DNA from 3 places in the Neobacillus sp. YIM B06451 genome. Region 2 is predicted to be linked to each of the others. Evidence: predicted binding sites of a transcription regulator. Region 2 holds the regulator's gene; each other region holds the start of a gene.
The links. Region 2 encodes LexA, which represses DNA repair genes until DNA is damaged. Its sites were predicted from a motif close to CGAACATATGTTCG; they were not measured.
Positions count from the first base shown of each region.

Region 1: RB160_RS14545 (YhjD family protein) is a predicted target of LexA. The motif match lies at 1,211-1,224, and genes of this name have one in related genera.
Region 3: RB160_RS10200 (malate synthase) is a predicted target of LexA. The motif match lies at 1,124-1,137, and genes of this name have one in related genera.

Region 1 is NZ_JAVFKJ010000008.1:72,401-74,678, forward strand. Features, by position in the region: gene RB160_RS14540 (S9 family peptidase) at 1-962, opposite strand, end outside; gene RB160_RS14545 (YhjD family protein) at 1,253-1,636, shown strand; gene RB160_RS14550 (competence protein ComK) at 1,633-2,205, opposite strand.
Region 2 is NZ_JAVFKJ010000001.1:493,926-496,203, forward strand. Features, by position in the region: gene RB160_RS02300 (hypothetical protein) at 543-770, shown strand; gene lexA (transcriptional repressor LexA) at 817-1,437, opposite strand; gene yneA (cell division suppressor protein YneA) at 1,594-1,923, shown strand; gene RB160_RS02315 (YneB family resolvase-like protein) at 1,926-2,278, shown strand, end outside.
Region 3 is NZ_JAVFKJ010000004.1:94,485-96,762, forward strand. Features, by position in the region: gene RB160_RS10190 (GNAT family N-acetyltransferase) at 1-23, shown strand, start outside; gene RB160_RS10195 (hypothetical protein) at 300-656, shown strand; gene RB160_RS10200 (malate synthase) at 1,223-2,077, shown strand; gene helD (RNA polymerase recycling motor HelD) at 2,163-2,278, opposite strand, start outside.

The sequences.
Region 1 (2,278 bases), on a different contig from region 2:
CTTTTGCTGTCATCCGCCCAGAGGATTCCCGGCGAAACCGTACCCTGAAGGAAATCGCCTCCGAGCACCGGAGCAATCGTCGCATCAAGATCCCCTGTTACGCAGGTAAAGGATTCCGATTCAACATCGTATAGCCAAACCCTCGACAATGTCGCATTTTTATACTCCATGTCATGGCCGGACAGTGCGATTGTCTTTCCATCCGGCGACCAGGAAGCATTTGAGAAGGAGAGTTCACCCGAATCGATTTTCTTAAGCTCGCCCGATTCCGTTTCGAGGAAGTAAAGGTCGAGCCTGAATGAGTTATCCTTATCTTCGCTGTAATCAGCGCCTACGGCAAGCCGCTTTCCATCAGGGGACCAGCAGAACAGATAATGGTCGTACGGCCCATCCGTCAGCTGGGTGACTTCGCCTGTTTCCACATCGACAGCTGCGATTTGCCGGTATTTCCCTTTCCAAAAACCTTCCCCATCCGATTTATATTTCATTTTAGTTACTTCAAGAGGCTCAAGCTTATTCTTGTCTTTCTCTTTCTTTTCTTCCTCTTTATCGGTCACCTTTTTCCCGTTTTCCACCGATGCCTGGAAAGCGATTCGCTTCCCGTCCGGCGACCATACAGGTGACCCCGCCCCGCTCGGAAGGTCTGTCAGCTGCTTCGCTTCCCCTCCGCCAGTACCGATGACGTAAATTTGGTTCTTACCGCTTCGGTTGGAAACGAACGCAAGCTGCGAGCCATCCGGGGACCACCGAGGGGAATGGTTTTTATTTTTTCCATAAGTCCATTGGGCCGGCTGTTTATCGCCGCTCGTATCCACAGTGAAAATATTTGAAAAGTAATCTCCCTTTTCCTCACAAATGCTTGTTTCCGTATAGGCGCAAACCTTACCATCAGGTGAAAGCCTCGGGTCTGCAAGTGATTTTAATTCATATAAATGCTCCGCTTTGATTCCTGTCTTGCCCATCAAATTCCCACCTTTTTATGTAGTAATTAAGTATTTCGATAACAGAAATACTTTTTCCTTCTTATTTTTTTAAAATAGAAAAATTCTTTGTCCTAAACAATAAAATGCCGGAATAAAAGGAATACTAATCCATTGGGAAGGCATGGAATTTTAAAAAGAAATGGATTTCCGGGACTGTTTCGGTTAAAAAAACCTGTGTCCTCTTCCTTGGCTATTGCGAATTGCAAACAGATTTTGTATGATATTTACGAACATGCGTTCTGTTCTATGATGAAGGGAGCCGGGGTAAGATGACAAGAATACCTGAAAAAGACCGGGATATTATGGAGCAGGCCATTTATCTTCCAATGGTGCTGACTGTCCTGAACCGGGATCTTTCCGTCATTCAAGCGAGCCCGTTCAAGCTGAGGAAACCCTACCTGGAATTGGTTGAGGAGACAATGAAGGCGGTCCAGAAGGAACTTGCGGAGGTGAAAGCGTATATGAAAGCCCATCAATTGAAAGTGACGGAAACGAAACGGGACGATGCTTTTACTATGTTCCTGTTCCTTTATAAAGGCTATGAGGAATATCATAACTACTTTAATCCGCGTATCCGGAACAAAGTCCAGGAACTGATGGAATATTATTTAATTGGCAGGCATCTGTCCCGTACTGGCGAATCCATCCACTAGCCCCTGGTCCGGTAATCAAAAAACTGTCCATATTCACGGTGCTGTTCAGACGCTTCCATCATTTTTGACTTTTGGAAATAGAAGGACTTTCTCTCCATATGTTCAATCCGCTGCATCAGCTTGGTCCTTAGCAACGCCGTACGAAGCAACTGATTTTCAAAGGAACTGTAGGAAACAGGAAACGGGTAGGAATGTTTATTTTGGAAAGTGACGAGTGTGTCTTCGGTGGATGTCCGGTTGTGGTGTAAAACATGTTCATGGGAAATCCAAATGCACTCTGGCCGGTTTGGCGAGGTGGTGGGGAAAAAATAGATGAAGTTCGTGGGGTCAATAGCAATGGGAACTTTATGGGTGATGCCGATGAGCTGCTTCGTCCCTTCTTTTCTCCCCTCAAAAGAACTTCCGAAATATTCACAGCTCTTTTTGATAATCTCGATCGGTTTGAAGGGTGAAAGGTACTCATCATTGACTTCAACTATTTGCGAGTAAACCTTCGTTCCATACACGAACGGCTTAATGAACATGGTGCATGGATTGATCTCATATTCTTCAATTTGCCTTTGCCTCATATCATCACTCCTATTTTAGTAAAATACGAAAATATCATACCATTATTCTTCCATAATTTCTCAATGTTATGAA
Region 2 (2,278 bases):
CGTAGATGTTTCTAAGCTGTAAGGTTTTGTATCTTGGTGCCAATCTTAGGTGCTTCTAGGCTGTGATGCTGTGTTTCTGGATGCGAATCATAGCAGTTTCTAAGATGACCATTTTGTATCTTGATGAAAATCGTAGATGTTTCTAAGCTGTAAGGTTTTGTATCTTGGTGCCAATCTTAGGTGCTTCTAGGCTGTGATGCTGTGTTTCTGGATGCGAATCATAGCAGTTTCTAAGATGACCATTTTGTATCTTGATGCAAATCGTAGATGTATCTAGCTGGATCCCTTGTCAATGACGATGCGATTATTTCCCACTAATGCGTCTAGGTTGTTCAATCTCGTTGTGTTCTTGCTGTTCATTGCGATGTTTGACTAAGCAATCTTGTGATGGCTTTTTTTGAAATCGATTGCTGTTGAAGTTTTTCTGTATCTTTAAAATAACAGATTCAAGGTTAAAAATGTTCGTATGTTGTTTATGTTCACAAAGCTGTAAAAACAAAGTGACAAACTTTTGAATTTCCGAACTTTGAGGGGGTATCAGCATGATCAGAATGGCGGTTGCAGGTGCGGCTGGGTTCGTATTAGTTTTTATTGAATCCTATCTTGTGATGATTTTAAAGGGGTATAAAACAATAGAGTTTGGGGGCATAAGCCCATTTGTCGGAGTTTGGGCAATGAATTTCTTCCTGGTTTTCTCAATCCTTACCCACGCGAAGCTTTGGTATGACGAGCGGGCACAGCAAAGGGAAGAAGCCCAGACGGAACAATAAATCTATAGAAGCAAAGAAAAACAGGCTATCCGCAATAGCCTGTTTTTTAATGGATGCTCCGGTATACGCCGATAACTTTTCCCAAAATGGATACTTCCCTAAGGATGATAGGCTCCATGGTGGGGTTTTCCGGCTGGAGGCGGATATAGTCTTTTTCTTTGTAAAATCTTTTACACGTAGCTTCGTCCTCTTCTGTCATTGCGACAACGATATCGCCATTATTTGCTGTCTTCTGCTGCTTTACAATGACATAGTCCCCATCAAGGATACCAGCTTCAATCATACTTTCCCCCATAATTTCAAGCATGAAAACCTGCTCGTCCGAAGGGACCATTGTTTCGGGAAGTGGGAAATACTCCTCGACATTTTCAACAGCGGTGATAGGCTGACCCGCAGTAACACGCCCGACGACTGGAACATTGACGACCCGGACTTTCGGGATGTATGCTTCATCCGCTTCAAGAATTTCAATTGCCCTTGGTTTCGTCGGGTCCCTTCTAATGAGGCCCTTCATTTCCAGCCGTTCCAGGTGGCCGTGTACGGTCGAGCTTGAGGCAAGCCCCACTGCTTCACCGATTTCACGGACGGACGGCGGATAACCCTTTCTTTTTACTTCGCTTTTAATATAATCAAGGATCTCCTGCTGCCTCTTCGATATTTTAGCCATAAATGGAAACACCTCTTCTGGTATTGTTACCTAATTATAGCATGGGTTGGACAAAGATACAAACATAAGTTCGAGTTTTTTCATTGACATCAAACAGATGTTCGGATTATAATCAAATCAAATAAACCGAACATACATTCTTAAGGGGTGCGTCCAATGAAGAAACTTTTAATAAATAACTCTTACGTCGTACTTTTGATTTTTTTCAGCAGCCTATGTGCGGGAGCGGTATCGTACTTTAGCAAACCTGCAACTGAAGATACATACATGACCATTACAGTAAAAGAAGGGGATTCCATTTGGGCGGTTGCGGAGGAGCTTGCCGAACGCCATTCGATGGACCGGTCTGATATTATAAACTGGGTAAAGAAAAACAATGAACTCGCGAGCGATACGATTTATCCAGGGGACAAAATCATTGTCCCTATTAAAAAGCTCACCATTAGCGAGGGGCAGCAGCTAGCAAGTGTTGGAAAGGATGAGTAAATATGGGGAACAAGGGCGTCCGGGCAGCGATATATTGCCGAGTCAGCACAGAAAAGGAAGCCCAGGAAACGTCCCTTGCAAGGCAGGAGGAGGAACTTCTTGCTCTTGCGGAAAGGCACGGTTTTGAAAAGGCAGCGGTCTACATGGAGCAGGCAAGCGGATATTCCCTTGAAAGGGAGGGGCTCCTCGAACTGCTTAGCCTTATAAAGGATGGGGAAATTGATGCCGTTCTTATTCAGGATGAAACAAGGCTTGGCAGGGGAAATGCGAAAATAGCCATTCTTCATGTACTATCAAAAAATGGCATCAAGCTATACAGTGTGGCGCATGACGGTGAACTACAGCTGTCAGAATC
Region 3 (2,278 bases), on a different contig from region 2:
ATTCAATTCATAAAAATGATTAGATACTGCGATTACCACGCAATCCACAAAACCCACTACTAATATAATTGATGTGGAAAGTGAGATTGCTGAGGTTTGTAAGGGATTTTCAGAGGTAGTAAAAAAAAAATAATTTATTAATCGAATTATTTATTCTGGTATCGCTTTGTCTTAATGGAAATTTATTTAGAAGTGTTATTACTATAGTTAAAAAATCTATATAGTAACACTATGGAGGTAAGTATGGTAAGAAGAATACGTGCTTTTGAAATTGAAGACAATACAAAAGTGGTTGCAATTTGGGGATTGAAGAATTAAAAAAAGTGGATCTTAGAGAAAATAACTATGAGCATGAAATAACAACAAAATATCATTCAAATCAAAATGCAATTCAAACTTTTTATAACTTAAAATTTAGGGATGCAGTGGAATTCAACATAGTTTTAAGTTTTGATCAACAAAGCCTGGCGATTGATTATCTACTAAAGCGTTGCCCACTTTTCTTAATTTATAATCAAGCTAGCAATGATCCTATTGCTGATATAAAGAGCTTTGCTAAGTATTCTGGTTTATTTGACGGAACGACAATATTAAGTCTCCCGGAACAAGTACTCAACGATATAAAAAAGTTTAAAGATATCTTTTTAAGCAATTAACCAACCATTTTTACTAAATCAGGCACGTCATTATACATAATTAAACTAATTTGCTATGGATGTTTATATTGAAATAAAACATCCATACTTTTTAAAATACTGATAAACTCGCCAACATCTACTTGTGTTGTCAATTACAGTCCACACATGTAGAGTGTGTCTCGCAGATAATATTAAGATAGTAAATGAGGCAAGAGCTATACACTCTTGCCTCTAATTTATTTTAGGATTGGTAAACCGAGAATGGATAATTGATGAAGTTATTTCAAATATGTAAATAGAATAAAATTTTCATTTTACCTCACGACAAAACATGTTGTCAACAATAAATTTGTGTTATTTTTGAATAAATGTTACAATAGTCTTACAATTGTTTTTTAATCGTATTCCGAATTCAGCTGTACTTTTTGCAGATAGAATTATGGATACGGTTTTTTTAATATCTTTTTTTTAAACGAAAAAAAAATCAAACAATTGTGTGAGCTTTAAAGGAATTTAGGTGAATAAAATTATCAATTTACTAACTAGTAGTAGTCGAGTTTTTATTTACAAGGAGGACTAGAATATTGAATCTAATCAATAAGAAAGTTACACACAAGCGTTTTGGCCTAGGTAGTATAGTGAAACATAATGATTCTCGTATTGTCATAAACTTCGCATCAGAAAATAAAAAGTTTGTTTTCCCCGATGTATTTGAAAAGCACCTAAAACTGCATGATAAAGTTGCTGCTAATTCACTCGAAAAAGTTATACAAAAAATGGAAGTCGAACGAAAAGAGGAAGAATGGAAGAAGGAAGAGGAAAAAAAGCTACAACAGAAAAAACTGGAGCTTCGCTGGGAACATGAAAAACTTATGAAAAATCATAAACTTCATCCTGAATCCCAAATGGTTTTTTGGTGTGACACAGAAGAACAGAATAATTCCTTTTCAGAATGGAAGGTTTTTTCAGGCGTATTAAAAAGTGGTAAAAACCAGGGGAAGCCAAATAAACCCATTCGCTTGCATCAAAATAGCGCTGTCCTGTTAACAACAAGAGATTCCAGTTTGCCTGAACAAGACAGGCGTATCTTAGGTGTCTATATGGTGAATGAAAACTTTATCGGTAAGCTTTGTGAAGATGGATTTATTCCCGCTCATTCAACATACAGACTCCAACTTACTGAAAAAGAGTCGGAACAGATGCTTTTCTGGAACTATTACGTAAATGAGAAATTGCCCCACAGAATAACATGGAATACAGGTAAATACCGTTATTTTGATAATTTATGGATGGCTCAAATTTTGCTTGATATCGTTTCGCTGAAAAGTGACCCGAAGGAACGAGAACTGGCACAACAATTTTTCGAACATTTTTGTAAAATGAATCAGATAACCGAGCAAGAGTTGCCAAAGCCTAATGGCGCTTTATTGCGTGTTTAGCCGTTAGCAAAAATTAATAACTTTAACGAAGTTTATTTTAGAAGAAGGCAACTAACCCGAATGGGAGTTGCCTTCTCTGTTTTCCTCAATTATCAATAAAACCTTCCCGTAAAGCGCTTTTCAAAAAAGAGCTTGGTTCACCTACGCTATAGAGCTGCAAAGAATGCATGGCCCTAGTGCAAATGGTATAGAAAACCCTCC